Regions from separate parts of the Sphingobium sp. 3R8 genome, predicted to be linked through region 2. Evidence: riboswitches for the same ligand, from Rfam matches in the RefSeq annotation. Region 2 holds a riboswitch; each other region holds the start of a gene.
The links. A riboswitch is a leader RNA that binds a small molecule or an ion and turns the genes downstream of it on or off. The one in region 2 is predicted to bind cobalamin.
Positions count from the first base shown of each region.

Region 1: it holds a riboswitch for cobalamin, as region 2 does, so the genes downstream of both, K9B33_RS18915 (TonB-dependent receptor plug domain-containing protein) here and K9B33_RS14145 (TonB-dependent receptor plug domain-containing protein) in region 2, are expected to answer to the same signal.
Region 3: it holds a riboswitch for cobalamin, as region 2 does, so the genes downstream of both, cobW (cobalamin biosynthesis protein CobW) here and K9B33_RS14145 (TonB-dependent receptor plug domain-containing protein) in region 2, are expected to answer to the same signal.

Region 1 is NZ_JAIQXR010000023.1:15,705-26,165, forward strand. It holds gene K9B33_RS18895 (NAD(P)H-binding protein) at 1-241, shown strand, start outside; gene K9B33_RS18900 (PQQ-binding-like beta-propeller repeat protein) at 247-2,427, shown strand; gene K9B33_RS18905 (GMC family oxidoreductase) at 2,436-4,043, shown strand; gene K9B33_RS18910 (cobyrinate a,c-diamide synthase) at 4,149-5,456, shown strand; cobalamin riboswitch at 5,468-5,659, shown strand; gene K9B33_RS18915 (TonB-dependent receptor plug domain-containing protein) at 5,809-7,749, shown strand; gene K9B33_RS18920 (hypothetical protein) at 7,776-8,312, shown strand; gene K9B33_RS18925 (DUF1636 domain-containing protein) at 8,312-8,719, shown strand; gene cobT (nicotinate-nucleotide--dimethylbenzimidazole phosphoribosyltransferase) at 8,716-9,732, shown strand; gene K9B33_RS18935 (histidine phosphatase family protein) at 9,729-10,298, shown strand; gene cobS (adenosylcobinamide-GDP ribazoletransferase) at 10,295-10,461, shown strand, end outside.
Region 2 is NZ_JAIQXR010000014.1:34,723-45,183, reverse strand. It holds gene K9B33_RS14150 (ABC transporter substrate-binding protein) at 1-271, shown strand, start outside; gene K9B33_RS14145 (TonB-dependent receptor plug domain-containing protein) at 308-2,146, opposite strand; cobalamin riboswitch at 2,311-2,525, opposite strand; gene fdhD (formate dehydrogenase accessory sulfurtransferase FdhD) at 2,595-3,392, opposite strand; gene K9B33_RS14135 (formate dehydrogenase subunit delta) at 3,424-3,729, opposite strand; gene fdhF (formate dehydrogenase subunit alpha) at 3,740-6,586, opposite strand; gene K9B33_RS14125 (formate dehydrogenase beta subunit) at 6,583-8,169, opposite strand; gene K9B33_RS14120 (NAD(P)H-dependent oxidoreductase subunit E) at 8,166-8,618, opposite strand; gene K9B33_RS14115 (LysR family transcriptional regulator) at 8,716-9,618, opposite strand; gene K9B33_RS14110 (molybdenum cofactor guanylyltransferase) at 9,659-10,201, shown strand; gene K9B33_RS14105 (ABC-F family ATP-binding cassette domain-containing protein) at 10,388-10,461, shown strand, end outside.
Region 3 is NZ_JAIQXR010000003.1:80,216-90,676, forward strand. It holds gene K9B33_RS03895 (SDR family NAD(P)-dependent oxidoreductase) at 1-105, opposite strand, end outside; gene K9B33_RS03900 (acyl-CoA synthetase) at 452-1,990, shown strand; gene K9B33_RS03905 (FecCD family ABC transporter permease) at 1,982-2,932, opposite strand; gene K9B33_RS03910 (ABC transporter substrate-binding protein) at 3,064-3,927, shown strand; gene cobO (cob(I)yrinic acid a,c-diamide adenosyltransferase) at 3,924-4,532, opposite strand; gene cobN (cobaltochelatase subunit CobN) at 4,535-8,254, opposite strand; gene cobW (cobalamin biosynthesis protein CobW) at 8,254-9,288, opposite strand; cobalamin riboswitch at 9,548-9,801, opposite strand; gene K9B33_RS03930 (histidine phosphatase family protein) at 9,865-10,461, opposite strand.

The sequences.
Region 1 (10,461 bases), on a different contig from region 2:
AGCCGTCGATGACGAGGCGATGTTCGCCTATTTCGATGCACTGGGCGCTCCGCGCCATGCGTCCGATATCGTGCCCGACGGGCCGATCCCCTGGTCGAGCGACGATATGGTGACATTCGGCCAGTCGATCCGCGAAGGCTATTTCGCGGAAAGGACCGACTGGGTGGAAAAGATCACCGGTCGCAAGCCGAAAAGCCTGCGCGACGTGATGCTGGCGCACAAGGAAGGCTGGCCGCTGTGAAGAAGATGATGGCCGCGCTGGCGGCGTTGCTGGCGCTCGCAGGATGCGCGGGCGGTGGAACGACGGGTGACAGCGGGGCGGGCGACGACTGGCCCTATACCGGCGGCGACGTCTGGGGCAGCCATCATTCGCGCCTGACCGATATCGACAAGGGCAATGCGGGGCGGCTGGGCCTCGCCTGGTCCTATGACCTCAACACCAACCGCGTGCAGGAAGCGACGCCTGTGGTGGTCGATGGGGTGATGTACACCAGCGGCAATCTCGGCCGCGTCTATGCGCTCGACGCCGCGAGCGGCCAGCCGCTCTGGACCTTCGAGCCGCAGGTCGACATGCAGTCCAATCGGTCGACCTGTTGCGATCAGGCCAATCGCGGTGTCGCCGTGGCCAATGGCAAGGTCATGGTCGGCGCGCTTGACGGGATGCTCTACGCGCTCGACGCGAAGACCGGCAAGATCCTCTGGAAGACCGACACGGTGGTCGATCACAGCCGGGGCTATACCAGCACCGGCGCGCCCGAAGTGGCCGGCGACCTCGTCATCCTCGGCAATGCCGGCGCGGAATATGACACGCGCGGCTATGTCACCGCCTATCGCATCGCCGACGGCACGCAGGCCTGGCGTTTCTACACCGTACCCCATGATCCGGCCAAGGGACCGCAAGAGGACAAGGCGCTCGACGCCGCGCTCAAGACCTGGGACGCCAACAGCCGCTGGGATATCGGCGGCGGCGGCACCGTCTGGGATGCGATCAACTATGATCCCAAGTTCGGCACCGTCTATATCGGCGTCGGCAATGGCGGCCCCTATTCGATCGCGACCCGATCGCCCAAGGGTGGGACCAACCTCTATCTCTCCTCGATCGTCGCGCTGGACGCCAAAAGCGGCGCGGTGAAGTGGCATTATCAGGAAACGCCCGGCGATAGCTGGGACTTCACCGCCACCCAGCCGATGGTGCTGACCGAGATGGAAGTGGACGGGCAGGTTCGACCGGTCATCCTCCATTCGCCCAAGAACGGCTATCTGTTCGTGCTGGATCGCGAAACCGGCAAGCCGCTGCGCGTCAATCCACTCGTGCGGACCAACTGGACCAGGGGATTCGACAAGGATGGCGTGCCGCAGATGACGCCGGACCGCACCGATTTCTGGAACGGCCCGCGTATCGTCTTCCCGGCATCGGCGGGCGCGCGCAACTGGTATCCGGCCGCCTATGATGCGGAGCGCAAAAGCTATTATGCCTCTGTGCTGGACATGGGGAACCTGATGTTCACCGTGCCCCCCGGCACCCCGGCGGAAGCGCGGCGGCCCAAGGCGCTCAATGTCCAGACGACGCTCATCTTCACCCCGCAATTGCAGGCCGTGCTGCCGACCCTGCCGCCCGCGATCCGTGAACAGGTGGAAAAGCTGCCCGAAATGCAGTGGGTGAAGGACAAGCCTTATTCGTCGGAATTGCGCGCGATCGACCCGCTGACCGGCAAGGCCCGCTGGGCGGTGCCGACCGAAGGGTGGCAGGACCGGATGGGTATGCTCTCCACCGCGTCCGGCCTCATCGTCCACGGCACGATCGGCGGCAAGTTGATGGTCCGCGACGCCGACAACGGCAAGCTCATCAAGGCAATCGACACCGGCACTTCGATCATGGCCGCGCCCATGACCTATCGCGTGAAGGGCGTGCAATATATCGCGGTCGCGGCTGGCTTCGGCGGCGGCGGCTGGGGCTATGTGCCGCGCTATTCCGCCGCCTATCGCAACGGCAATGCCAACCGCATCCTGGTGTTCAAGCTGGACGGCGGACCGGTGGCGCAGCCAACGCCGCTACCACCCGTGGAGGTGGCCTCCGCACCGCCCGCGCAAAAGCCCGGCGTGACGCCAGCGATGATCGCCAAGGGGCAGGGGCTGTTTTTCCAGAATTGCGCCATCTGCCACAGCAACCAGCTACGCTCGACTGCGCCCGACCTGCGGCGGATGCAGCCAGGCACGCATGACATGTTCAATCAGATCGTGCGGGAAGGACTGTTGCTGCCGGGCGGGATGCCACGCTGGGACGACCTGCTGGGCGTGGAGGATGCCGATGCGATTCACGCGTGGCTGATCGCCGAACAGGGGCCGTTGCGGGAGCGCGAGTTGAAGCTGAAAGCCGCCCGCAAGCCGCTCGACGCGCCCAGCGCCGCCATCATGTCCAATTTCTAGGAACGACCATGGAAGACACCGACATCATTGTCGTGGGCGGCGGTTCGGCCGGGTCCGCGATGACCGGGCGGCTGGCCGATGCGGGCCTGTCCGTCACCCTGATCGAGGCGGGCGGGACCGACCGGCATATGCGGTCGCGCATCCCCGCGCTTACCAGCGCCATCGTGCAGAATCCCGCCTATGACTGGTGCCATCAGGTCGAGCCGGACCCGTCGCTGGGTGGCCGGGCCGATATCTGGCCGGCGGGCAAGATGCTGGGCGGTGGCAGTGCGCTCAACGGCATGATGTTCATCCGCGGTCATCGCTGGGACTATGATGAATGGGCGCGGCAGGGCGCGGCGGGATGGGATTATGAATCGGTCCTGCCCTATTTCCGGCGGATGGAGGATAATGAGCGCGGCGCCGACCAGTGGCGCGGCACTGGTGGACCGATCGCGGTGTCCGAAGGGCGCGCGCGCTATCCGATTACCGACCAGTGGATCGCAGCGGCGCAGGCGGCGGGCATCCCCCGCTCGTCGGATCTGAACGGGCAGAACGCCGAGGGCGTCGACTATGTGCAGGTGTCACAGCGAGGCGGCACACGCTGTTCCGCGGCGCGGGGCTATCTGCACGAGCGGCGCAGTGGCAAGGCGCCCACCATAATGCTGGGGGCGCAATTGCTGCGCATCCTGATCGAGGCAGGTCGCGCGGTCGGCATCGTCTATTGGCAGGACGGCGTTGAAAAGACGCTGCGTGCGCGCCATGGCGTGGTGCTGAGTGCCGGGGCGATGAACACGCCGCGCCTGCTGATGCTGTCCGGTATTGGCCCGGCCGACCATCTGCGCGCCCATGGGATAGAGGTCGTCCGCGACCTCCCCGGCGTCGGCGCCAATCTTCAGGACCATGTGGGCACCCATGTCGTGAACGAGGTGGATGTGCGGACGCTCAACAGCGATGCGCAGGGGCTGCGCGGGGCGTGGCAGGTGCTGCGCTACGCGCTGTCGCGTCGCGGCGCGCTGACCACGGCGATCGGCCACGCCCAGGCCTTCGTGAAGAGCCGGCCGGACCTGCCTGCGCCCAATCTGCAGATCAGCTTTGCCGCCTTCGCTTTCGATTTCGACGAACAGGGCCGGCTGATGCTGCGCAAGACGCCGTCGGTCTCGACCCTGGTCGGGCTTATGCGGCCCAGCCATCGTGGGCGGATCAGTCTGCGCTCGGCCGACCCCTTCGCGCCGCCGAAAATCGAACATCGGCAACTGGGCAGCGACGATGATATCGAGCAGATCGTCGAGGGCATCGGCATCGCCCGCTCGATCTTGCATGAGACACCGATTGCGACACATATAAGGGGGGAGCTACGCCCCGGCTCGGGGCTGACCGACCCGGAACAGTTGCGCGCCTACGTGCGCATGGCATCGATCCCACTATATCACCCGGTCGGCACGGCCAGGATGGGCGCGCGCGACGATGCGTTGGCGGTGGTCGACGCCGATCTGGCCGTCATCGGCGTCGAGGGGCTGTGGGTCGCCGACGCCTCGGTCATGCCCAGCCTTCCCGCCGGCAATACCAACGCCACCGCGATCATGATCGGCGACAAGGGCGCGGATCACCTGCTGAGGCGCCTCCGCCGCAATTGACGCGCTGGCGGCGCGGGGCCTGCTTTGCCACAAGGCGGGCATGACACCGAATCGCGCCGCCCTCTTCGTGGATGCCATCGCCCCCTTGCCGGTATGGCGCACGTCGTGACGCCGCGACTGGGCGCGGGACTGGTGATCGCCGCCCCGGCGTCGGGCGCGGGCAAGACGATGGTGACGATTGGCCTGCAACGCGCCTTCACCGATCGCGGCCTGAGCGTGCAGGGTGCCAAATGCGGACCCGACTATATCGACCCGGCCTTTCACGAAGCCGCGACCGGCCGGCCCTCGATTAACCTGGACGGTTTCGCCATGGCGCCGACCATGCTGCAGGGGCTGGCGGCGCACGTCGCTACAACTGTCCAACTCGTCGTCGCGGAAGGCGCGATGGGCCTTTATGACGGCACGCGGGCGCCGGGTCGTTCGGGCGCGTCGGCCGATGTGGCGCGGCTGCTGGGCTGGCCGATGCTGCTGGTCGTCGATGCCCGCGCAGCGGCGCAGACGGTGGCGGCGGTGGCGCATGGCTGCGCGACTTTTCCCGGCGCGCCGGCCATCGCCGGAGTGATCGCCAACAAGGTGGCCAGCACGCGCCATGTCCGCATGATCGAGGATGGGTTCGCGCGTATCGGCCTGCCGCTGCTGGGTGCGATGGCCACGGACGAGGGATTGGCCATGCCGTCCCGCCATCTGGGACTGGTGCAGGCTGGCGAAACGGAGGAACTGGAACGGCGAATCGACGCGATCGCAGCGCGGGTGACGGCGCAATGCGATCTGGATGCGATCCAGGCGGCGGCCGGCGCTACGACAGACGTGCCGGCGCAACCGCCCGGCATCCGGCCACCGGGGCAGCGGATCGCCGTCGCCAGGGACGCCGCCTTCAGCTTCTTCTATCCCCATATCGTACATTGGTGGCGGTCGGCCGGCGCGGAGCTGCGCTTCTTTTCTCCGCTGGCGGACGAATCGCCGCCCGCCGATTGCGATGCCTGCTGGCTGCCCGGCGGCTATCCCGAACTCCATGCTGCGCGGATCGCGGCCAATGGCCAGTTCCTGAACGGCCTGCGCGCCTTTGCGCAGAGCCGGCCGGTGCATGGCGAATGCGGCGGCTATATGGTGCTGGGCCGCACGCTGGAGGATGGCGACGGCATCGTCCACCCGATGGCGGGCCTGTTGCCGATGGATACCAGTTTTGCGCGCAGGCGCCGAACATTGGGCTATCGCAGCGCGCGGCTGCGGCACGGCACCAGCTTCGCCTCTGTCGGGCAGCTATTGCTGGGTCATGAGTTCCACTATGCCAGCATCACCGCCAGCGAGGGCGAGCCGCTGGCCGACATGGCCGATGCGGAGGGGCAGGCCCTCCCTCCGGCGGGCCACCGCGCGGGCCAGGTGACCGGTGGCTTCTTCCACTTGATCGCCTGATCCAAGTCGATTAGGGCGGCTGCGCGTCAGGTTCCCCGCAAGGGGATCAAAAGGGAACGGGGTTAAAGACCCCGGCTGCCCCTGCAACTGTGAGCGGCGAGCCATCGAGGCACAAGCCATTGGAATCGATGATTCCGAGAAGGCGCTTCGAATACGGCATTGACCCGCAAGCCAGGAGACCTGCCTGTCGCGGTCGTTCTTCGTCCGGACAGGGTGTGCCGGTCGAACGAGGATATCCTCGCGCAACGACAAGCTGACCGTGCGGGTTCGCACGGTGGCGATGTCGTGCGCGCGTGCGCTCTGCATCGCCACCGCGTCGCGTCCGCCCGGTCCTGTCAACGACTGGGGGATTATGATGCATTGGATTTCAAAGAGCGGCCTTCTGCTTCTGGCGGGCCTGTCGACGCCGGCCTTGGCCGATGATGCGGGCGAGGTGATCGTGACTGCGCTGCGCCAGCCGCAGGCCATCGAACAGGTGGCATCGAGCATCACCATCATCGACAAGCCGGCAATCGACGCCGCACAGGCGTTGGCGGTGTCCGACCTGCTGATCCGCACGCCGGGCGTCAGCTTCACCCGCAATGGCGGCTATGGCACGGCGACCTCGATCCGCATTCGCGGCGCGGAGGCCGACCAGACCGTGCTGGTCATCGACGGCGTGAAGCTGGCCGATCCGTCCTCGACCGGCGGCGGCTATAATTTCGCGACGCTGATGACCGGCGACATCGACCGGATCGAGATATTGCGCGGTCCACAGTCGATCCTCTGGGGCAGCCAGGCGATCGGTGGCGTGGTGAACATCGTCACCGCGCGGGCCGAACGCCCGATCGAAGGCAGCTTCGATATCGAGGCGGGATCGCGCGATACCGTCAGCGCCCGCGCTGCGCTGGGCGGACGACAGGGCGCGATCGACTGGCAGGTCTCGGGCAGCCGCTTCACGACGGAGGGCATCTCGGCGATCAGCCCGCGCTTTGGCGCCAAGGAGAAGGACGGCTACACCAACGGCACGCTCAACGGGCGGCTCGGCGTCGCGCTGGCGCCGGGCGTGTCGATCGATATGCGCGGCTATTATGCCAAGGGGCGCACCGACATCGACAGCGCCGGGGCCATTCCGGACAGTCCCGAATATTCAGAAGTCGAGGAATGGATCGGCTATGCCGGCCTCAACGCCGACCTGTTCGGCGGCGCGCTGCGCAATCGCCTGTCCTTCAGCCGCAGCGAGACGCTACGCGACAACGTCAACCCCGCCCGCAAACTGCGCCAGACCAGTTTCACCGCCAGAGGCGAGACGAAGCGCTACGAATATCAGGGCGTGTTCACCATCGCGCAGGGCTGGACCGCGGCCTTCGGCGCGGAGCGCGAGGAGCAGCGGATGCGCACGGCTTCGCCTTCCGATAGTTTGGCTGCCTACGCCACGACCCGCGGGTCTGCCGATATCGACAGCCTCTATGCCCAACTGAGCGTCGAGCCGCTGGCCGGCCTGACCGTCAATGGCGGAGTGCGCTACGATCATCATTCGACCTTTGGCGGCAACACAGTCTTCGGCGCGGGCGCAGCCTGGGCGCTGGTCAAGGACCGCACGATCCTGCGGGCGAGCTATGGCGAGGGCTTCAAGGCGCCGACGCTCTACCAGCTCTACAGCGATTATGGGAACACCGCCCTGGTGCCTGAAAAGGCGCATGGCTGGGATGCCGGCATCGAACAGCATCTGTTCGACCATGCGCTGATCCTGTCGGCGACCTGGTTCGATCGCAGCACCGACAATCTCATCACCTATAATGGCTGTCCGACGACCAACCGGCCGCCGCTCTGCTATGCGCCGGGCACGACGACACCGCGCTTTGGCTATTATGCCAATGTCCAGCGCAGCGAGGCGCACGGGCTGGAACTGGCCGGCGTCGCCCATGTCGGTCGGCTGACGATCGACGGCAATTATAGCTGGGTGTCCGCGGAGGATCGGTCGCCGGGCCTGAACTATGGCAACCAACTGGCGCGGCGACCGCGCCATGCGGCCAATGCGACAGCGCGGTACGACTGGGCGTTCGGTCTGAGTACCGCCGTGGCGGTGCGCTGGTCGGGCAAGGCGCTCGACACCGCGCGCACCAGCGCCACGGTCGCGCCACTGGTCAACGCGGCCTACACGCTGGTGGATCTGCGTGCCGAAATGCCGGTGATGGGCAAGCTGACGCTATTCGGCCGGGTCGAAAATCTGTTCGACGAATATTATGAAACCGCGCGGCGCTACGGTCAATTGGGCCGCAGCATTCATGCTGGCCTGCGGGCGCGGTTCTGATCCCCCCTGACAAGGAACGTATGACCATGGACAGCCTGTCCCCTGCCGCCGCCCGCCATCTCTGGATCGGATTGATGACGCTGGCCAGCACCATAACCACTCTGGCGCTGGCCTGCGCCACGCCTTTCCCCGCCCTGGCCGCCCTCGCCGCGTTGCATGTCCGCCGGCAGGACGGCATCATCCTGATGCTCGCGGCCTGGGCGGTGTCGCAGGGGGTGGGCTATTGCCTGCTGGGTTATGAAACGACTGTGGAGAATGGCGTCTGGGCCGGGACCATGGCGCTGGCGGCGATCGCGTCGCTGCTCGGCGCGGATGGTGCGGCGCGCCTGTTGCCGCACGCGCATCCGGCGGTGCGGCTGGTCGTGGCCTATGGGGCAGCGTTCGCTACGTTCAAGCTGGCCGTCCTGGCGGGCGCGTGGGCGCTCGATTCCGGCTGGGCGGCCTTCGCGTCGGATGTAATGGCGCGGCAGTTCGCGCGCTACGCCATGATCCTGGCCGGCCTGCTGGCTTTGCAGCATCTGGCCGACCGCAGCGGCCTGCTGCGCCGTGCGGTGACCGCCTGATGTTGCGCGCGGTCGAGGATGGTCCGGCGGTGGTGGTGTGCAGCAGCTGCCGCCACTCGCCGGGGCAGCGGGAAGATGCCGATGGCGTGCGCGGCGGTGCGCGGCTGGCGGAGGCGCTGCGCCGGGTGAAGGCCGGGTCGGACCGCTATGACGGGGTGGCGGTGCAGGACATGCCCTGCCTCTTCGCCTGTTCCGACCATTGTGCCGTCCATCTGCGGGCGCCGGGGAAGATCGGTTATGTGCTGGGGCGCTTTACGCCCGACGAGGATGCCGCGCGCGCGATCCTCGACTATGCGGCGCATCATGCCGCGAGCGCCCATGGCCAGGTGCCTTATGCCGACTGGCCGCAAGGGGTGAAGGGCCACTTCATCGTGCGTCTGCCGCCTGCCGGGTTCGTCGCCACATGAGCCTGTTTCCCACCGTGGCGGCGTTCGACGACGCGCTGGCGTCCCTGCCGGGGGCCGACCTGGCCTGCCGCGCCGCTGCCGCAGCGCGGCAGGGGCAATTGACAAAACCGGCCGGGTCTTTGGGTCGGCTGGAGGAGATCGCCATCTTCCTGGCCGGCTGGCAACGGCGCGCGCGCCCGCATATCGATCGCGGCCGGGCGGTGATTTTTGCGGGCAATCATGGCGTGGCGCGGCATGGCGTCAGCGCCTTTCCGCCCGCGGTGACGGCGCAGATGGTTGCGAATTTCGCCGCTGGCGGCGCGGCCATCAATGCGCTGGCGGGCGCAGCCGGGCTGGATCTGCAGGTCGTGCCGATCGACCTTGATCGCCCGACCGAAGACTTCACGGTCGCCGCGGCGATGGGCGAGGCGGATTGCCTGGCCGCGCTCAACTGCGGGGCCGACATGGTCGATCCGGGCCTGGACCTGCTGTTGCTGGGTGAGATGGGCATTGGGAACAGCACCGCCGCCGCGGCCCTGTGCCAGCGCAGCTTCGGCGGCAGCGTGGCGGAATGGGTCGGCGCGGGGACCGGCGTGGATGCCCATGGACTGGCGGTCAAGCGACAGGTGGTCGATCTGGCCATGGCGCATCATGCCCAAGCGCCGATGACGCCGTTCGAGACGCTGCGCCGGGTTGGCGGGCGGGAGATCGTCGCCATTGCAGGGGCCATGCTGGCGGCGCGGCATCGCCATGTGCCGGTGGTGCTTGACGGGTTCATCTGCGCATCGGCGCTGGCGCCGCTGGCGGCCACCACGCCCGCGATCACCGATCATGTGATCGCCGGACATCGCTCGGCCGAAGCCGGGCACGGGCGGCTGCTCGACCGGCTGGGACTGAAGCCAGTGCTCGATCTCGACATGCGGTTGGGCGAGGGCAGCGGCGGCGCGGTGGCGGTGGCGGTGATCCGCGCGGCGGTGGCGGCCCATGACCAGATGGCGACCTTCGCCGATGCGGGTGTATCGGCGGGCGGATGAGCGGCACGCTGCTCCATCTGATGCGGCATGGCACGCCCGAACTTGCCGGGCGATTGCTGGGACATGCCGACTGGGCCGCCACCGATGCGGGGACGGCCGCCTGCGTGGCGCGTGCCTGCGGGCTGGAGGCGGAGGTTATAATATCGTCTGACCTGACCCGCACGCGGCAGGCGGCGACGGCCATCGCCGCGCCGCGTGGCATCGCGCCGCAGATCGACCCGCGCTGGCGGGAGCTGGATTTCGGGGCATGGGATGGCGCCGATCCGGCGATGCTGGACCAGGCGGCCCTGGCGCATTTCTACGCGGACCCCGATGCCTGTCCGCCCCCCGGAGGCGAGCGCTGGTCTGCGCTGGTAGCGCGGGTCGGTGCGGCGATCGCCGCCCTGTCGCCCCGGCCGACGCTGGTCGTCACCCATGGCGGGGCCATGCGCGCCGCGCTGGCGCTGCTGTGCGGCTTCGACCAGCGCCAGATCTGGGCGATCGACCTGCCCTATGCCGCCCGTCTTACGCTGCGTCTCTGGCCTGGCGAGAAACCTTGGGCGCAGATCGCGGGGCTTGCGGCGTGAAGGGCCTCATCTTCGCGCTCCAGTTCTTGACGCGATTGCCTATGCCGCGGGTGGAGGCGGACGGGGCGGCGTTCGCCGCCGCGATGCGCTGCTTTCCGGCGGCGGGCCTGGTGGTCGGCGCGCTGGTCGCCGCCGCGGGATGGGCCGGCGCCTGGATCGATGC
Region 2 (10,461 bases):
CCGCGTCGGCCTCACCAATCTCGCCGCCAAACTTGGCAAACCGCCGCTGGCGCAAGTGCCGCTGGAAGAAATGGTGGCGGCGCGGCCCGACTGGCTGATCGTGGAAAGCGCCACCGACCGCGTGGTCGATCAGGGCACCGAAATGCTGCACCATCCCGCGCTCGCCGCCGTTCCGCGCATCAGCCTGCCGCAAAGCTGGACCGTGTGCGGCGGCCCCGCCTATGTGCAGGCGGCGCGCACCATCATGGCGCGACTGAACGCGCCGCGCTGAAGGGGCAGGCATCACGCCCGCCCCCTTGCCTGTCGATCAGAAGCGAACACGCACGCCGCCATAGGCAGCGCGGCCATAGGACCCATAGCCATAGGCCGTCTGGTACGTCTCATCGAACAGATTGTCGATGCGACCATAGACTTCCAGATGCGCGCCCAGCGGCATCGAGGCCCGCACCCCGGCCAGCGCATAGCCGTCCAGCCGCCGCGTATTCGCCGCATTGTCGAAGCTGTCGCCCACCATCGTGACCGTCGCGCCGGTCGACAGGCCGAACGACCAGACATAGTCGGCCGACACGCTCACCGCATTGGCGGCGCGGCGGGCCAGGCGATTGCCGAAATCGGCCGACCCTGCCGACCGGTCGCGCGCATCGACATAGCTGTAGCTGCCGGTGACGGTCAGCGCATCGACCGGCTTCAGCGCGATCGACGCTTCCACGCCCTTGGCGCGGGTGCGGTCCAGATTGCCATAGGTGAAGGTGGCGTTGTCATAATTGATCTGGTTGCGCGTATCGCGGCGGAAAGCGGTGACCGACAACATCGCCCGACCACCGTCCAGGCTCTGGTCGAACCCGACATCATAGCTTTTGGACCGTTCAGGGCGCAGCGCCGCATTGCCGCTAAAGCTGTCGTACAGTTGATAGAGCGACGGCGCCTTGAACCCTTCGCCATAGCTCAGCCGCACATTGGTCGCGCCGCCATTGGGCGAATAATTGGCGTTCGCGCCGAAGGTCGTCGCGCCGCCAAACTGGCTATGGTCGTCATGGCGCACGCCACCGGTCACGGCCAAACCAGCGAAAGGCTTGACGATCGCCAGCGCATAGACGCTGTCGATGTTGATCTTCGCGCTGGCGGTCGAACCGAAGCCGAAGAAATCATAATCCGGCCGCTCATGCTCATAGCCGAACAGCAGCTTGGCCTGGTCGACCGGCGCGTAGACGCCTTCATATTCGAAGCGCAGGTTGGTGCCCGAATAGCCATAGTCGGGGTCGGTGCCGCGCACGAAATAATAGTCGCGATCGTTGCGCATCCAGGTGACGGCGGCGCGGTTGGTCAGCTTGCCATCCAGCAGCGCCAGGTTGAGGCCCGCATAGCCGACATATTGGTCGAGCTTGCTGACGTCGCTGCTGTCGGCAGGTGCGCCGAAGAAGCTGTCATAGTCGAGGTCGGCATGGATATAATAGCCGCGCAGGTCCAGGCTCAGCATATCGGTGAAGCTGAGCTTCAGCCTGGCGTTGGTCGCGATATTCTCGGTCCCGTCGCGCTCCGTCCCGCCTGCGGCCGACGAAATGCCGTCGGTGCGGAAATAGGCCGCGCCTACGCCGCCCGTGGCGATGCCGCTGGTGCCCGACACGTCCGCCTTGGCGCTCAGCGTGTCGCTATAGCCATAATCCACCGATGCGTTCGCGCCGAAGCCCTCGGCCGGCACGCCGGTCATCAGGTTGACCACGCCACCGATCGCCTGGCTGCCATGGACCACCGAGTTGGAGCCGCGCAATATTTCGATCCGCTGGATATTGCCGGTCAGCAGCGGGCCGAAATCATAGCCGTCGCCGATGCCGCTGGGATCGTTGACCTTCACCCCGTCGATCAGCACCAAAGTCTGCGTCGTCTCCGCGCCGCGCAGCGACACGCCGGTCACGCCGCCGGTCGATCCGTTGCGGTTGAAGCGCACGCCCGGCGTCGTCGCCAGCAAATCGACCACATCGATCGCCTGCCGCGTCTTGATCGTCTCCGCATCGATCACGGTGATCGCCTGGCCGACCTCGTCGCGCGACTGCGCAATACCCGTGGCGGTGACGACGATCTCGTCATCCTGCGCCCATACCGGCGTCGCCACGATCAGCGCCACCAGAGAAATGCCTGTTTTCAACATATATACCCCCCGGCGCCGGTGCGACTTGGCCTGGGGCGTCCGCAATGCGGTCGGGCGGAAGCAAGGGATGGCGCCATATCCCGTCCACAACCCGATGCGGCCCCGGCCGCATGGCGTCGCTCGACGGAAAAACCACCGTGCTCCGGCCATCCCCTGGACCAAAGCAAGAGCGACCAAGCGCCGGCAGGTCTCCTGGCTCGCGGGTCGCAGCACGGATGCATAGCCTTCCCGGACATGGGTCCAGTGGCCGGTCTTTCGACCATATGCATCGCACTATCCGCTTACAGTTGCAGGGACAGCCACGGAATTGGGCGCTCGCACGCCCGCACCGCATTCCCGATTAAGCCCGTTGCCGGGCACCGGCGCGATCATCTCGCAGGGGAAGCCAAGCCGCCCCCACGCCGCGCGCTCTAAGGGAAAGCGGATGCGATGCCAAGCGGCACCGGGTTTAAGCCAACGGCCTGTTGCTCCGCAGCAACATGGCGTCCCGCCGCGCCAGCACGACCAGCGGCAAGCCGGCCTCTTCCGCGCGGGCGGCCGCCAGCCGGGTCGGCGCGGAAAGGGTGACGAGCAGCGGGCATTGGCTCAGCACGGCCTTTTCCACCAGTTCATAGGAACAGCGCGACGACAGCAGCGCAAAACCGCCGTCCCAGTCCGCGCCAGCCCGCGCCATCGCCCCGATCAGCTTGTCGAACGCATTGTGCCGCCCGACATCCTCGCGCACCAGCCGGACGGCCCCGTCCGCCCCGACCCAGGCCGCGGCATGGGCCGCGCCAGTCGCCGCGTTCAACGGCTGGTGATCGTGCAGCGCCGCCAGCGCGCGAAAGATGGCGGCGCGGTCCGCCCGCGACGTCGTCATCACCCGCGGCAGCGGCCGGATCGCCTGCTCCAGATTCTCGATCCCGCATATGCCGCAGGAGGATTCGGACGCACGATGCCGCACCCGCTCCAGCAGCGCATCGGTGCGGTCCTGCGGCAAGGTCGCGCGGGCCACGATGCCCTGTTCAGTCCGATGGGTATCGACGTCGAACGCCGCGTCGCCCGGCCCGATCAGCCGCTCGCCCAACGCAAAGCCCAACACCAGATCGCCAATGTCGGTGGGCGTCGCCATCAGCACCGCATAGCCGATGCCGTTAAATTCGATCGCGACCGGCACTTCGTCGGCCAGCGCGCGGTCGATCGCCTGCGTCCCGCCGTCCGGGGTCAGGCGATCGAAAGTCAGCGGGCGGGCGGCGGCATCATCCATCGTCACGGCGTAGCGATGGACGGCGCGCCGCTCAACCGGCGTCGCAATGCCCGGCCTCGTCCACCGCGTTGAACTGCGCCGCATCGACGGCGGGCGCCGGCCTGCCCTGCGCCATGCGCGCGACGGCGGCGGCGACCATCGGCGACAGGCGCTCGGGCTGGTCCTGCGCGATGGCGACGATCTGCGCCTTCATCCGCGGATCCCAGAAGCGGGTCAGATGCTCGGCCAACGCCGCTACCGCCTTCGCCTCGCCCATCATCGCCATGTTGCGGGCGATCTGGTGCGCCATATAGACCAGCCGGTCCGTGGTGGACATGACATGGGTGTCGTCGCTCATGTCCGTCATCCTATTCGGCCGCTTCCAGCGGCGCGATGCGGCGGCTGGTCCGGGCCTGCTGCGCATAATCCTGCTGCCAGTCGCTCGGCCCGTTCGACGCCATCACTTGCACCGCCGTCACCTTATATTCCGGGCAATTGGTGGCCCAGTCCGAATAGTCGGTGGTGATGACGTTCGCCTGCGTCTCGGGATGGTGGAAGGTCGTATAGACCACGCCCGGCGCGACCCGCTCGGTAATCAGCGCGCGCAGGGTCGTCTCCCCCGCCCGGCTGCGCAGCGTCACCCAGTCGCCATCCTTCAGGCCGCGATTGTCCGCATCGCTAGGATGCATCTCCAGCCGGTCTTCCGGGTGCCAGGCGGTGTTGGCGGTGCGCCGCGTCTGCGCGCCGACATTATAGTGGCTCAAAATGCGCCCGGTCGTCAGCAGCAACGGGAAGCGCGGCCCGGTCTTCTCGTCGGTCGGCACATAGTCGGTCACGACGAACTTGCCCTTGCCACGCACGAAGCCGTCGATATGCATGGTTGGCGTGCCGTCGGGCGCGGCGTCGTTGGCCGGCCATTGCAGCGATCCTTCCGCCTCCAGCCGGTCATAATGGACGCCGGCGAAGGTCGGGGTCAGCGCCGCAATCTCATCCATGATTTCGGACGGGTGACCATAGGTCCAGCCCAAGTCCATGGCGTTGGCCACCAACTGCACGATCTCCCAATCCGCATGGCCATTGAGCGGCGCCATCACCTTGCGCACCCGCTGGATGCGCCGCTCGGCATTGGTGAACGTGCCGTCCTTTTCCAGGAAGGTCGATCCGGGCAGGAAGATATGGGCGTAATTGGCGGTTTCGTTGAGGAACAGATCCTGCACCACTACGCACTCCATCGCCGCCAGCCCCGCCGCGACATGATGGGTATTGGGATCGGACTGGAGGATATCCTCGCCCTGCACGAACAGCCCCTTGAACGTCCCGTCGGTCGCGGCGTCCAGCATGTTGGGGATGCGCAATCCCGGCTCGGCGTCCAGCGCCACGCCCCATGCCCGCTCGAACAGGCTGCGCGTCGCGGTGTCGGACACATGGCGATAGCCCGAAAATTCATGCGGGAAGCTGCCCATGTCGCAGGCCCCCTGCACATTATTCTGCCCCCGCAGCGGGTTCACGCCCACGCCCTCGCGCCCGACATTGCCGGTCGCCATGGCCAGGTTGGCGATCGCCATCACGGTCGAACTGCCCTGCGAATGTTCGGTGACGCCCAACCCATAATAGATGGCGCCATTGCCGCCGGTGGCATAGAGCCGCGCCGCGGCGCGCACGTCCTGCGCCTTCACGCCGGTCAGCGGCTCGATCGCCTCGGGCGAGCGCGCCGCCTCCGACACGAAATCCGCCCAGTCGGCAAACTCGTCCCAGTCGCACCGCGCCCGAATGAAAGCCTCGTCATAGAGCTTCTCGGTCACGACCACATGGGCGATCGCGGTCAGCATCGCGACATTGGTGCCGGGTCGTAAGGGCAGATGATGTTCCGCCGCGACATGGGGCGATTGCACCAGATCGGTGCGGCGCGGATCGATGACGATCAGCTTCGCGCCCTGCCGCAAGCGCTTCTTCATGCGACTGGCGAAGACCGGATGCCCATCGGTCGGATTGGCGCCGATGACGAGGATCACGTCCGCGGCCATGACGCTGTCGAAATCCTGCGTCCCCGCCGACGTGCCGAAAGTCTGGCTCAAACCATAGCCGGTCGGCGAGTGGCAGACGCGCGCGCAGGTATCGACATTATTATTGCCGAACCCCTGCCGGATCAGCTTCTGGACAAGGAAGGTTTCCTCATTGGTGCAACGGCTCGACGTAATCCCGCCGATGCTGCGCGTCCCATATTTCGCCTGAATCCGGCGAAACTCGCGCGCGGTATAGGCGATCGCCTCGTCCCAGGACACTTCGCGCCACGGCTCGCTGACCGACCCGCGGATCATCGGATTCAATATCCGGTCCTGATGCTGCGCATAACCCCAGGCGAAGCGGCCCTTGACGCAGCTATGGCCGCGATTGGCCTTGCCGTCCTTCCACGGCACCATCCGCACCAGCTCCTCGCCCCGCATTTCCGCGCGGAAGGTGCAGCCGACGCCGCAATAGGCGCAGGTGGTGACGACGGCGCGGTCGGGCGTGCCGATCTCCACCACCGCCTTTTCGATCAGGCTCGCGGTCGGGCAGGCCTGCACGCACGCGCCGCAGGACACGCATTCGGAGCCGAGGAAATCCTCGCCCTGCGACGGTGACACTTTGGACTCGAAACCCTTATTCTCGATCGTCAACGCGAACGTGCCCTGCACTTCCTCGCAGGCGCGCACGCAGCGCGAACAGACGATGCATTTGCTGGGATCGAAATCGAAATAGGGGTTCGACTGGTCCTTTACCTGCCCCATATTGGTTGCGCCGTCATAGCCATAGCGCACGTCGCGCAGGCCCACCGCGCCCGCCTGATCCTGCAATTCGCAGTCCCCGTTCGCACCGCAGGTCAGGCAATCGAGCGGATGGTCGGAGATATACAGTTCCATCACCCCGCGCCGCAATTGCTTCAGCCGGTCGGTCTGCGTCCGCACCACCATGCCGTCCGTCACCGGCGTGGTGCAGGATGCGGGATAGCCGTTACGCCCCTCCACCTCGACCAGGCAGAGGCGACACGACCCGAAACTCTCGACACTGTCGGTCGCGCACAGCTTGGGGATCGACCCGCCTGTCAGCGACGCCGCGCGCATGATGCTGGTGCCTTCGGGCAGGGTCACGCTCTGCCCGTCGATGGTCAGGGTGACGGACTTGCCCGTGGCGAGCGCCGGCGGCGTGCCATGATCGGTTTCGCGATTGAAGCTCATTCCGCTGCCTCCTTGATGGGTGCAGGCGCACCGAAATCCTCGGGGAAATAGTCGAGCGCGCTCAGCACCGGATAGGGGGTGAAGCCCCCCAACGCACATAGCGACCCATATTTCATCGTATCGGCCAGATCGCGCAGCAAAGCCGTCTGCCCCTCGATCGACACATCGATCCGGGATGGAGAGCGAGAATATAGCGCCTTCCCCAACCCCCCGTCATCCCAGCGAAGGCCGGGATCTTTCTTCTCTTCACCCCCCGGCCGTTGCGCAATGATTCGATCCATAATCTCCACCCCGCGCGTCGATCCGATCCGGCAGGGCGTGCATTTGCCGCAACTCTCCGCCCCACAGAATTCCATCGCGAAGCGCGCCATATGCGCCATGTCCACGCTATCGTCGAAAACCGTGATCCCGGCATGGCCGATCAGCCCGCCAGCCTGCGCAAAGGCTTCATAATCGAACGGCAGATGGAACATGCCGGGCGGGAAATAGGCGCCCAAAGGTCCGCCCACCTGCACCGCCCGCACCGGTCGCCCGCTCGCCGTGCCGCCACCAATCTCGTTCACCAGTTCGCCCAGCGTGATCCCGAAGCCGATCTCGTACAGCCCGCCATGCTTGACATTGCCCGCCAGTTGCACCGGCATCGTGCCCCGCGACCGCCCGAACCCGACCGCCGCATAGGCCTCCGCACCTTCGCTTAGGATGAACGGCACGGCCGCCAGCGACAGCACATTGTTGATGACGGTCGGCCGCCCGAACAGCCCCTGGAGCGCCGGCAAAGGCGGCTTGGCGCGCACCTGTCCGCGCTTGCCCTCGATCGAATCGAGCAGCGCCGTTTCCTCGCCGCAGACATAGGCGCCCGCCCCCTCGCGCACCTCCAGCGTGAAGGGCGCGACGATGTGCGCCGACGCCTCGATCGCCGCGCGCATCGTCGCGATGCAAAAGGGATATTCGGAGCGGATATAGATATAGCCATGCCGCGCGCCGACCGCGTGAGCGGCAATCGCCATCCCCTCGATCAGGCAATAGGGATCGCCCTCCATCAGCATCCGGTCGGCGAAGGTGCCGCTGTCGCCCTCGTCGGCGTTGCAGACGATAAACTTCTCGTCAGCAGGCGCGTCCAGCACCGTCTGCCACTTGATCCCGGTCGGGAAACCCGCCCCGCCGCGCCCGCGCAGGCCCGACCCTTTGACCGTATCCACCACGGCCTGTGGTGCCTGCGCCCGCGCCTTCTCCAACCCAACCCAGCCGTCCTGCGCGGCATAGTCGGTCAGGCTCAGCGGATCGATCACACCGCACCGCGCAAAGGTGAAACGCTGCTGCCCGGCGAAGAAGGGCAGTTCCGCCACTGGCCCCAGCCGCGAAGCATGGCTGCCCTCCAGCACCGCCGCCACATCATCCGGCCCGACCGGCCCGAATCCGATCCGCCCCGCGTCCGTGTCCACCTCGACCAGTGGCTCGATGCTGAACAGCCCGCGCGACCCGGTCCGCACCACCTCGCACCCGGCCTGTGCAAAGGCGCGCGCCACATCGTCCGCGCCCAGCGCGACCGACGCCATGTCGCGGCTGATAAACACGCGCATCATGCCGCCACCTCCAGCGCGATCCGCTCCAGCGCGGCCGCATCGATCCGCGCCACCGGCCGCCCGTCGACCAGCGCATTGGGGCCGATCGCGCACAGACCCAGGCAATAGACCGGCTCCAGCGCCACCTGCCCGTCGCCCCGCGTCTCGCCCATCACCACGCCCAGCCGTCGCGCCGCCGCCGCCTCGATCGCCGCACCGCCGCGCGCCTGGCAGCTTTCCGCCCGGCACAGCTTCACCACATGCCGCCCCGGCGCGACCCGCCGAAAATCATGATAGAAGGTGACGACCCCATGCACATCCGCGCGGCTGAGGTTCAGCGCCTTGGCGATCGCCGGCACCCAAGCATCGTCGATATGGCCGGCCTCTTCCTGCATCGCGTGCAGCAGCGGCAATAGCCGGTCGCGCGTCGCGCCATGGCGCGCAGTCCATGCGCCGATAAATTCTTCCATTTCTACCCTGCCTTCTGGCCCGATTTTGGGTGCGATCCTGCGCCCCGGCCGTCAGCGGGTCAAATCGAAGTCGTCCATCTTTGATAGAAAAACCCTATCAGGAAATCCGGAAGCCCGATGGCAGGCGCAGGTCGCGCGCGACCCCCAGCACCGCCTGCGCCAACGGCCCCATCGGTGCGCTGTCGGATACGATCACGCCGACCCGGCTGCCCTCGTCCGTTTCCGGCATGGCATGGGTCCGCGCCCAGTTCAGCCCGTCGAGCAAGGCCGCATGGCTGTCGGGAATGATCGAACAGAGCCGCCCCTGCTGCACCAGCCCCAGCAGCGCGACATAGCTGTCCGCCGTCACCAGCGGCCGCAGCGCCAGCCCCCGCTCGGCCAGCCGCGCGTCGAGAATCCGCCGGTTCTGCATCCCCTGATGCAGCAGGCAGAGCGGCAGGCCCGCCAGCGTCGTCCAGTCGAGCGGATCGGGCACCGCCACGCCGCCCACCGCGCTCACCAGCATCGTCCGCTCGACATAGAGCGGCACCGACAGCGCATGGGCGGGCGGCTCGAAATCCAGATAGGTCAGCCCCGCATCCAGCTCGAACGCCGCCAGTTCCCGCTCGATCTGGCGCGACGTCAACGCCCGGATCGACACGTTGAGGCCGGGATGCCGCGCCTGCATCGCCGCGACCAGGCAGCCGATGGCGGGCATCGCCGCGGGTATCGCGCCCAACCGCAACTCGCCTTTCAAAGGCCCGCGCGCCGTCTCCGCCGCCTGCCCCAGCGCTTCGGCCGCCGCGACCAGTTGTCGCGCCCAGGGCAAGATCGCATCCCCCTCCGCCGTCAGCCCGCCATATTTGCGGTCGCGCCGGATCAGCCGCTTGCCCAGTTGCGCCTCCAGCGTGGCGATCCCCGCCGACAGGGTCGGCTGGGACACATTGCAATGCGCCGCGGCGCGGGCAAAATGGCCTTCGCGCTCCAGCGCCAGAAAATATTCGACGAGGCGGGTCTGCATTGATTCTGCTATAGGCTTTATAGAGGAGAGCTATCAAGCGATGCACGAAGGACGGATTTTGGGCGCCATATTGGCCGGCGGCCGCTCCAGCCGCTTCGGCAGCGACAAGGCGCTGGCCCGCATGGCCGACGGCCGCACCCTGATCGATCATGCGATGGCCGGCCTTGCCCCCCATGTCGCGACGGTCGTCATTTGCGGCCGGGAAGGCGGCCTGCCGGATCGCCCCGCGCCCGACATGGGGCCGCTCGGCGGATTGAACGCGGCGCTCCATCACGCGCTGGACCATGGCTTCGCCGGGGTGCTGACCACCGGCTGCGACATGCCCTTATACCCCGCCGCCCTGCCCGCCGCCCTGATCGGCGAGGGCGCCGCCATCCTGAAAGGACAGCAACTGCTCGGCTGGTGGCCTGCGACGCTGTCGCCGCAACTCGACGCCCATCTGGCGGAGGATAACAACCGCTCCATCCACGGCTGGCTCGCCCGCATCGGCGCGCGCATGGTGGCGATGCCCGGCCTCGTCCTCCCGAACGTCAACCGGCCGGAGGATCTGGCGAACCTCTCCCGCGACGGCGGTCCGCGCTGACCAGCGTCTAAGCCTGTCCCACCCCCTGTCCGGCAAGGGCATTTGCTGCTAAGGGTCGAGCTTCACATCTGCGATGCGCGAAAAGCTTGCGACTTTCCGCCATGATCGCCTCACCGACGAGGACCGCCGCCATGAACATCGCCCTGACCGCACAGCCCACCCGCTCTGCCTTCAGGAAAGCCGTTCATGCCTGCCATCACTCTTTCGAATCTCTGCTGGTCCACGCCTGACGGAACGCCCGTCCTTTCCGGCCTGGACTT
Region 3 (10,461 bases), on a different contig from region 2:
GAAGATGGTGACCCTGGCGCCGGCGCGTGCGAGCATTGCGGCGGCGCCGCCGCCCAGCCCGGAAGCACCGCCGGTCACGATCGCTGCCAGCCCTTCAATCAGCATGGGACATCTCTCTTCCGGCCTTATGGAGCGGGGATGCTGCATATGTAATGACGTATCTAGCGGTGGGGGCGACGGTCGCGCCTGGCTGTGCCGGATATCGCAAAATCTCTCCTCCTTCGGACCTTGATGGTCGCTGGCTTGTCTGGCGGTTTAGTCGAAGCGCGCTCTGCAGGCTTTACACAGAGATGTTCTGCTTTTTGACATTTCTTGCGCATCGCTTGCCTCCCGCGGCACGATACGGCTTTTCACGTTCGACAGACGCACGGAAGGCGACAGCTCGACGGCGCCATAGCGAGGCAGCGGACTCCCGAAGGGCGGTCGCGCCCGACAGGAGAGGCCGACATCCATGCACCCCATGCACCATGCCCTTGCATATCCCGACAAGCCTGCCTGCATCATGGCCGAAACGGGCAAGGTGCTGCGCTATCGGGCGCTCGACGCGGCATCGAACCGCTGCGCGCATATGTTGCGGCGACTCGGCTTGCAGCGGGGCGATGTGATCGCGGTGATGCTGAACAATGAAATGGCGGTGTTTCCCATTGCCTGGGCCGCGCAGCGCGCAGGTCTCTATCTCACCAGCATCTCGACCAAGCTCAGCGCCGACGATCTCGACTATATCATCACGGATTCCGACGCCCGGCTGCTGATCGTTTCCGATTCACTCGCGCCGCTCGCGCAGCAGGCGCTTGCGGCCAGGCCTGCGCTTGCGGCCTACAGCGTCCATGGCGAGGCGGGCGGCCTTCCCGGCTGGATCGCGGCCTGCGCCGCTTGCCCCGCCACGGCGATCGCCGACGAAAGCGCAGGCACGGAGATGCTCTATTCTTCCGGCACGACCGGCCGTCCCAAAGGCGTGAAACCGACCCTGCCCGACGGGCCGCTGGACGCGGAAATTCCGCTCGTCGCCATGGGGCGCACCCTTTACGCCATGGATGAGGACATGATCTATCTGTCCACTTCCCCCCTTTATCATGCGGCGCCCCTGCGCTGGGCGATGACGGTGCAGCGCTTCGGCGGCACCGTGGTCCTGATGGACCGCTTCGATGCGGAGGCTGCGCTTGCCCATATCCAGGACTATCGCATCACCCATGCGACTTGGGTGCCCACCCACCTGATCCGCTTGCTCAAACTGCCGGAGGCGGTGCGGGGGCGCTATGACAGCGGCTCGCTGGTGGCGGTCATCCACGCCGCAGCCCCCTGCCCGGTGCCGGTGAAACAGGCGATGATCGATTGGTGGGGACCGATCGTGCATGAATATTATTCCGGCACGGAAACCTGCGGTATCACCGCCCTGTCGTCCGCCGAATGGCTGGAACGCCCGGGATCGGTCGGGCGAGCGATATTGGGGACGGTCAAGATCCTCGATGCCGCGGGTCGGGAACTGCCTCCCGGCGAAACGGGCGACGTCTATTTCGCCGACGGCCCGCGCTTCGAATATCATAATGACCCGGACAAGACCGCCAAGGCCTATAATAGCCGGGGTTGGGCAACGCTGGGGGACATCGGCCATGTCGATGCGGACGGCTATCTCTATCTGACCGACCGCAGGAATTTCATGATCATATCGGGTGGTGTTAACATCTATCCGCAGGAAATCGAAAATTCCCTGATCACCCACCCCAAGGTCGCGGACGTGGCGGTCATCGGCGAACCGAACGAGGATCTGGGCGAGATGGTGATCGCGGTCGTCCAGCCCGCGCCGGGCGTGACCGGCGATAACAGCCTGTCCAGCGAGTTGACGACCTATGTCCGCAAGGCGCTGGGTGGCGTGAAGACACCGCGGCGATTCGATTTCCGCGATCAGCTTCCTCGCGAACCCACGGGCAAATTGCTCAAGGCCAAACTGGTTGCCGAATATCGGCGACAGGCCAGGACGGCGTCACCATAGCCGCCGTGCCCGCACCAGATGCAGGAGGAAAACGGGGACGCCGAGGAAGGCGGTGAGGACACCGAGCTTAAGTTCATTATAGGTCGGGATCAGGCGCACCGCGATGTCCGCCAGCGTCAGCAGTGCCGCCCCCGCCAGCAATGAGGGCAGCAGGATCGACGAGGGGCTGCGATCGGTCAGCGGCCGCACCAGATGAGGCACGATCAGCCCGACAAAGCCGATCGAGCCGGCGACCGCCACTGCGCCGCCGACACCGATGCCGACGCCCAGCAACAGGCGCAACCGGGTGCGCTGCAGGTTGACGCCGAGCGCCTGCGCACCCTCCTCCCCCAGTGTCAGGGCATCAAGTGCGCGGGAGTCGAGCAGGAGCAGCACCGCGCCGCAGGCGATGCAGGGCAGCGCGATCCAGACGTGCTCGACCGATCGGTTCTCGATCGATCCGAGCAGCCAGGCGGTGATCTCCATGGCGGCGAAGGGATTTTCAGACAGGTTGAGGGCGAGGCTGATGCCCGCGCTCGCCAGCGCAGAGATCGCGATGCCGGCGAGAATGAGGCTGAGCGGGCTTTCGGCGCGCCCCGCCAAGGCGAACAGCAGCAGCAGGGCGAGCAGGCCGGACCCGATCGCCAGCAATGGCAGAAGCAGGATATGCAGTTCGGACAGCCCGAAATAGAGGGCGCCGACCGCCCCCAGCGCCGCGGCGTTGGATGCGCCCAGCACCGACGGTTCGGCCAGCGGGTTGCGCAAATAACCCTGCAACGCTGCGCCTGCGAGGCCGAGCATCCCGCCCACGGCCAGGCTGAGCAAGACGCGTGGCAGCCGCAGGGTGAACAGGATCGCGGTCGCGATCCGGTCGCCATGGCCGGTCGCTGCCGCCAGCAGCCGCGCCGGATCGATGGCCGCCGATCCCACGCCCAGCGAGGCGATGCCGGCCAGGATCGTCAAGACCAGGAGAATGAGCAGTAGCACGCGCCGCCGCGCGTCGAACGGGTGGAAGTTGGACAATGGCACCTCGCAGTGGATCGGTGGTCCCCGTCACGCTTGTGTCCCGGGGTCGTGTAAGTCATGGGGCGGCTATGATACTGGGACTAAGGAAATCCTCGTCCGCCGCACTGGCGGCGATTTTGTTCGCGCTGGCGGCGGGCAGTCTTCTGGCTGGTTCGGCGCCCGCATCGCGAACCGGGGACACCGCCGCACCGCAGCGGATCGTGTCGCTGAACCTGTGTGCAGACCAATATCTGATCGCGCTGGCCGATCGCGCGCAGATTGCGGGTCTGACCCGGAACGCTAACAATGCGGCCATGTCCGCAGCCGCGGCGCAAACGCGCGGCCTGCCCATCCTGACAGGTTCCGCGGAAGAAGTTCTGGCCATCGATCCCGATCTGGTGATCGGCGCGCCGGCCAGGCGCGGCGGGATGATGGCGGCGCTGTCGGGCGCACATTATCATACCCTCGATCTGAAGCCCGCCGGCAGCTACACCGGCATCGTCACGCAAATCCGCGCCGTCGCAAAGGCGGTCGGCCATGTCGATCGCGGCGAGGCGCTGATCGCGGGGATGGACCGGGATCTCGCCGCCATCGCCCGTCCCCGCCGGTCCGGCGTCGCGGCCTATTATCAGCGGCGCGGTTTCCTGACCGGGACGGGCACGCTGATCGACGACCTGATGACCCGCGCCGGGCTGGTCAATCTGGCCGGCAAGCTCGGCAAGCCGGTCCTGTCGCAACTCACGCTCGAAGAGTTGATGGTCGCCCAGCCCGACTATCTGCTGATCGAAAGCGGCTCCGAACATGTGGTCGATCTGGGTACGGAGATGTTGCGCCACCCGCTGTTGAAGGACATCAAGCGGCTGCGCCTGCCCCAGGCCTGGACCGTCTGTGGCGGGCCGGCCTATGTCGATGCCGTTCGCAGCCTGGTGAACCAGATCGACCATCGGCTTTAAAATTCGATGCCGGGCTGCGCCTTGACGCCCTGTTCGCGGAACGGATGTTTCACCAGCGTCATCTCCGTCACCAGATCGGCGGCTTCGACCAGCGCTTCGGGCGCGTTGCGGCCGGTGACGATGACATGCTTCATCTCCGACCTGGCCTTGAGAACCGCCAGCACCTCGTCGAGGGGGAGATAATCGTAGCGCAGGACGATATTGAGTTCGTCGGCCAGCACCAGATGATAGGCCGGGTCGGCGATCATGCGCTTGACCTGATCCCAGGCTTTGCCTGCCGAAACAATGTCTTGCGCCCGGTTCTGCGTATCCCAGGTGAAGCCGTCGCCCATAGCCATGAATTCGACCTGATCGGGAAAACGATCGAACACGGCCTTCTCGCCCGTCTCCATCGCCCCCTTCACGAACTGGACCACGCCGACCTTCTTGCCATGGCCGATGGCGCGCACCACCATGCCCAGCGCCGCGGTCGTCTTGCCCTTCCCCTTGCCGGTGTGAACGATCAGCAGGCCCTTTTCGACCGTCTTGCCCGCCACGATCCGGTCGTGCGCGGCCTGCTTCTTCTTCATCTTCTGCGCATGTTGTTCGTCTGTCCGTTCGGCCATCGTCATCCTCCTGCAAGCTGGGCGAGCAACAGGCCCGCGCTGTTCGATCTGGGTTTCCACATGCCGCGCTCCAGCGCTTCGGCCAGGCGCGCCGCGGTTTCGCGCAGCGCGGCCGGATTGGCCTCCGCCAGGAAGGCACGCACGGCTTCATCCTCGATGAAGGCGGCATGGACTGCGTCGAAATGATGATCGCGCACGGCATGGGTCGTGGCGGCGAAGGCGAACAGATAGTCGACCGACGCGGCGATCTCGAACGCGCCCTTGTACCCGTGGCGCATCACGCCCGCGATCCATTTGGGATTGGTGACGCGGGCGCGGACCACCCGGCCGATCTCGTCCTCCAGCGTGCGGACGACAGGGCGTTCGGGGCGGCTATGGTCGTTATGATAGGCGCGCGGCCGCTTGCCCGACAGATGCTCGACGGCGGACGCGACGCCGCCCTCGAACTGGTAATAATCGTCGCTGTCGAGCAGGTCATGCTCGCGATTGTCCTGGTTCTGCACCACGGCGTCGGCCTGGGCCAGCCGCGTGGCGAACAGGTCGCGCGCAACGTCGCCCTCCGCCCCTGCCCCATAGGCATAGCCGCCCCAGTCGAGATAGACGTTGGCGAGATCGGCGCGGTCGTGCCAGATTTTCTCGTCGATCATCGCCTGAAGGCCCGCGCCATAGGCGCCCGGCTTCGATCCGAACACGCGAAAGCCCGCGCGCCGGGCGGCCGCCTTCGCGTCATGGCCGGCGTCGATCAGTTGCGCGGTCTCACGGCGGTGGCGGGCGGCGGCGGGATTGTCCTCGTCCGGCTCGTCCAGCGCCATTACGGCGCGCGCTGCGGAATCGAGCAGGTCGATCTGTTCGGGGAAAGCATCGCGGAAGAAGCCGGAGACGCGGAAGGTGACATCGACGCGCGGGCGGTTGAGTTCGGCGATCTTCATCACCTCGAAACCGATCACGCGGCCCGACGTCCAGTCCCAGCGCGGCCGCACGCCCATCAGCGCCAGGGCCTGGGCGATGTCGTCGCCGCCGGTGCGCATATTGGCCGTGCCCCAGGCGGACAACGCCATGGCCCTTGGATATTCGCCTTCGCGCTGGAGATAATCGTCCACCAGCAGTTGCGCCGAGCGGCGGCCAAGCTCCCATGCCGTGGCGGTCGGCACGGACCGGGTGTCGACCGAATAGAAGTTGCGGCCGGTCGGCAGCACGTCGGGGCGCCCGCGCGTGGGCGCGCCGGAGGGACCGGGCAATAGGAAACGCCCGTCCAGGCCAGCCAGCAACGCAGCCTTTTCGGCGGGGCCGCAACGGTCCACGCGGCTGGCGAGATCGTGCCGCAGCGACCGCATGACGGCCTGCGACGCTGGGCCGGGCGCTGTCGCACCCTCGACCAGCGCGACGGCCAGCAGTTCGAGCCGTTCGATCGTGTCGCCATGGCTGCGCCAGGGCGCATCGCCCACCGCTGCCAGCACGGCCGGTCGGGGACCGGTCCAGCCGTCGCCCATCCGGCAATCGAGCGGATCGAAGCCAAGGCCCAGATCGTCGGCCAAGGCGCGGAGCAGCGACGCCTGGCCCGCCTCGTCATAGCCGCGCGGGGTGCGGGACAGGGCGATGAGCAAGTCCGTGCGCAACCGGCCGGTCGGCGATCGCATGAAGATGTGCAGCCCGTCGCGTATCTGCATCTCCTTCAATTCGCATAAATAATTGTCGAGAGCCGCGAGCGCGTCATCGCCATCCCCGACGGCCCCGGCATCGGCGTCCAGTCCCTGCGACCGGGCAAGATCGAGAATCTCGGCTTTCAGATGCTGGATGCGGCGCGGGTCCATGCCGGCGGCGAGATAATATTCGTCGACCAGCGCTTCGAGCGCCTTCAACGGGCCATAGCTTTCCGCGCGCGTCAGCGGCGGGGTGAGATGATCGATGATCGCCGCGCCGATGCGGCGCTTCGCCTGCGTTCCTTCGCCCGGATCGTTGACGATGAAAGGATAGAGTTGCGGCACCGGCCCGGCGCAGATTTCCGGGAAGCAGGTGTCGGACAGGGCCAGCGCCTTGCCCGGCAGCCATTCCAGATTGCCATGCTTGCCGACATGGACGACCGCCTGCGCGCCGAAATCCTGGTTCAGCCAGAAATGAAAGGCCAGATAGCCATGCGGCGGGACCAGCGCCGGGTCATGATAGCTGGTCTTGGGATCGATATTATACCCGCGCGCGGGCTGCACTGCGACGACGATATGGCCGAAGCGATGGGCGGGCAGATGAAAGGCGTCGTCGCGCACGAAGGGATCGTCGGCAGGCGCGCCCCATCGCGCCGTCACCGCGCCACGTATCGACGCGGGCAGCGCGTCGAACCATAGGCTATAATCGCCGACCGGCAGGCGGACTTCGGGCAGGCGATCCAGCGACGCGCGGGCGTTGGTGACGCCGCCGAGCAGGATCGCCATCAGCCCCGCGCCGTCCAGGGGCGCATCGCCGACATGATAGCCCGCTTCGCGCAGGGCGGCGAGAATGGCGGCCGCGCTGGCCGGCGTGTCGAGGCCGACGCCATTGCCCAGCCGACCGTCGCGATTGGGATAATTGGCGAGAATGAGCGCAACACGCCGATTCGATGCGGGCGTGCGCCGCAATGCCGCCCAATTGGCGGCAAGATCGGCGACGAAAGCGACGCGATCGGGGGCAACGCGCGGCACCACGATGCCGCATTGGGTCCGGGCATCGAAACGCTCGGCCGCCTTGAAGGCGACAGCGCGGGTGAACAGGCGGCCGTCAATCTCGGGCAGGGCGACGTTCATCGCCAGGTCGCGGGGGCCAAGGCCGCGCGGACTGTCGGCCCAGTTCGCCTGTTCGACCCCCGCAAACACGGTCTGGAGAATCGGACAATCCGCGGTTTCGAGGACCGACGGCGTCCGCCGGTCGCCCGGCGAGGAAGCGGCGAAGGCGGTGGCGTTCAGGATGATGTCGGGCCGGATTTCAGCGATCAGGCCGCGCAGCCAGTCGATCGCGAACGGCTCGCGCAGCGCCCGCACATGGACGGTGACGACGTTCAGCCCGCGTCCCTTCAGCGCGGCGACGAGCGCATCGACGGCATCGAGCGTACCGGCGATCATCAGCGCGCGATAGAAGCAGAGGAGCGCGACGGGCTGTCCCGCGCGCCATCCTGTCCGCACATCGTCCAGCGTAGGCCGTTCCATACCCGCCAGATAGAGACCGGCGTCGGCGACCGGCACCGGATCGTCCGGCACGCCGATATCCGCGCCGATCAGCCGCGCGGCATGGCGCAGGAAGCCGACCGCATTGGCGACGCCGCCCTGCCGCAGATAGTCGCGGAGCCGTTCGCTGACCGCCACCGGCAGCGTCGCGGCGGCATCGAGCGACGGATCGGGTTCGCGCCCGTCAGCGATCGCGGCGAAGGCAATCCCCTTTTCGCGCGCCACCCGTGCGATCTCGTCGACGCCATAGGACCAATAGGCCTTGCCCCCCAGCAGCACCACGCACACGAAACGCGCATGGGCGATCACCTTTTCGACGTAGAGATCGACCGAATAGGGATGTTTGAGCTGGAGCAGGTTGACCAGCCGGATCGACGGCGCATCCTCACCCAGCAGGGCCGCCGCCTGGGCGAAACAGGCCAGCTCGCTGTCCGCCACGGTCAGGAACACGATCTCGCCCGGCGATTGATCGAGGTCGATCGCCTCCTCGCCATTGGAGACGGTTCCCGGCGTAGCGGCCAGCAAATGCATCAGGCGAAGGCCGCGCGAAGGGCGCTGTCGATGGCGGCCTGATTCAGCCCCTTCTGCCCGATCACCACCAGTTGTGACAGGCGCGACTCCTCCGCTTTCCAGGCGCGGTCGAAATAATGCTGGATGCGGGGACCGACCGCCTGGACGACCAACCGTGCCGGGCGCCCGGCGACGGCGACCATGCCCTTGATGCGCAGGATATCATGCGCCTCGATCAACGGGGCCATGGCCTGCACCAGCGCATCCACGCCCGCAATCTCGCCGCCGGTGACGACGAAGCTGTCGAAATCGTCATGGTCATGATCGGGGTCGCCGTCATGGTGCGATGGCCGCGCGTCGATATCCTCTTCCGCTTCGGCGAACAGGCCGAGCAGGACGCCGGCATCGATCGCGCCATGATCGGTCCGCACGATCTTCACCCCACTACGGATATCCTTGCCTATGTCGCCCTCGATCCGGGTCAGCGCGTCAGCATCGACCATGTCGGCCTTGTTGAGGATGACGAGGTCCGCGCAGGCGAGCTGGTCTTCGTATAGTTCCTCCAGCGGACTGTCATGGTCGAGCGAGGGGTCGGCCGCCCGCGCCAGCGCCAGCGCGGCTTCGTCGGCGGCGAAGCGCCCGGCGGCGACCGCATCGGCGTCGATCAGCGCCACGACGCCATCCACGGTCGCGCGGGTGCGGATTTCGGGCCACTGGAACGCCTTCACCAGCGGCTTGGGCAGCGCCAGGCCGGACGTTTCGATGATGATATGGTCTGGCGGATTGGCGCGGTCGAGCAGCTTGAGCATGGTCGGCAGGAAATCGTCGGCCACGGTGCAGCAGATGCAGCCATTGGCCAGTTCGACGATATCGTCCTCCGGGCACGCCTCGTCATTGCATCCGCGCAGCAGCGCGCCGTCCACGCCGACATCGCCGAACTCGTTGACGATCAGCGCCAGCCTGCGGCCCTTGGCATTGTGCAGCAGGTGCCGGATCAACGTCGTCTTGCCCGCCCCCAGAAAGCCTGTGATGACGGTGGTCGGGATCTTGCTCACGCTTCTTCTCCTTCAAGCGCCATGGGATTCATGCGCGCGAAGGGGCGATCGGCATCGCCGAGCCTGATAATGGCCATGTCTACCCCCGCTGCACCTGAGCGATATCTCGGGCGGGGGCGTGCCGGACGCGAACGAACGGTCGATGCGCGGCGACGAGCAGGCGCATGGAGCCCGTCAGCGCGCACCGATGCGGCCCCAGCCACATGGGTTCGTCGCTCAGACGGCGTTCACCGTGCCCCGGCCATCCCCTGGACCAAAGCAAGAGCGACCAGACGCCGGCAGGTCTCCTGGCTCGCGGGTCATCGCTTAATGCACGCCTTCCCAGGCCTCGCAGGATTTAGCGTCCGGCCCAGTGGCTGCTCCCCTGGAAAGGGAGCGATGTGCATCGCGCTCGCCGCTTACAGTTGCAGGGACAGCTGCGGATTTGGATGAGCGCCCTCGTCGAGGGACTGCCACCCGCACCGCCTTCCCATTTTAATCCCCTTGCGGGGAACCGGCGCGATCAGTCATCGAAGGGGGCTTGCGGCTCCCCGGATGCGGTCGGCGATACCGGCTGCCGGGGCCGTCCGCAAGCCCTCAGTGCGGTGCGATCGCCTGAAGCCGCCAGATGCGGTTGAAGGACAGGCGAACGGCGGATAGCGGCGCAATGTCGATGGCAGGCGTCGTCACGAGCGGAAAGCCCAGCGCGTGCGCCAAGGCGGCGCGGATCGTCATGGCATGGCTGATGGCGCAGACGCATCCGGGCGACTGCGCCATTCCGTCCAGCCAGCCGCCTACCCGCTGTCGCACCGATTCCATGGTCTCACCATCCGCGGTGCCCTGCGTCGGATCGGCGATCCAGTCGGACAGGGCGGCCGGTTCGGCGGCAGAAAGGTCCGCAAACGACCGGCCCGTCCAGCGCCCGGCATCCATGTCCACCAGCGCCACCTCGACCGAGGCGTCCAGCCCCATCGCCTGGGCAGTCTGCGCGGCGGCGCGGGACGGGCTGCAAAGGACATGGTTGTCGAAACCCGGCGGCAGGCGGCAGGCGGCGGCATCATGCGCGCCGCGTGCGTCCAGGCCCTCGTCCAGCGCCGGAAAGCCGCCGATCCGGCTGGACGGCGTGGACGCCGCGCATAGGAGAAGGAGGGATGTAGCCAGCGGAACCTCCGGGAGATGTTGACGTCGCGCCAT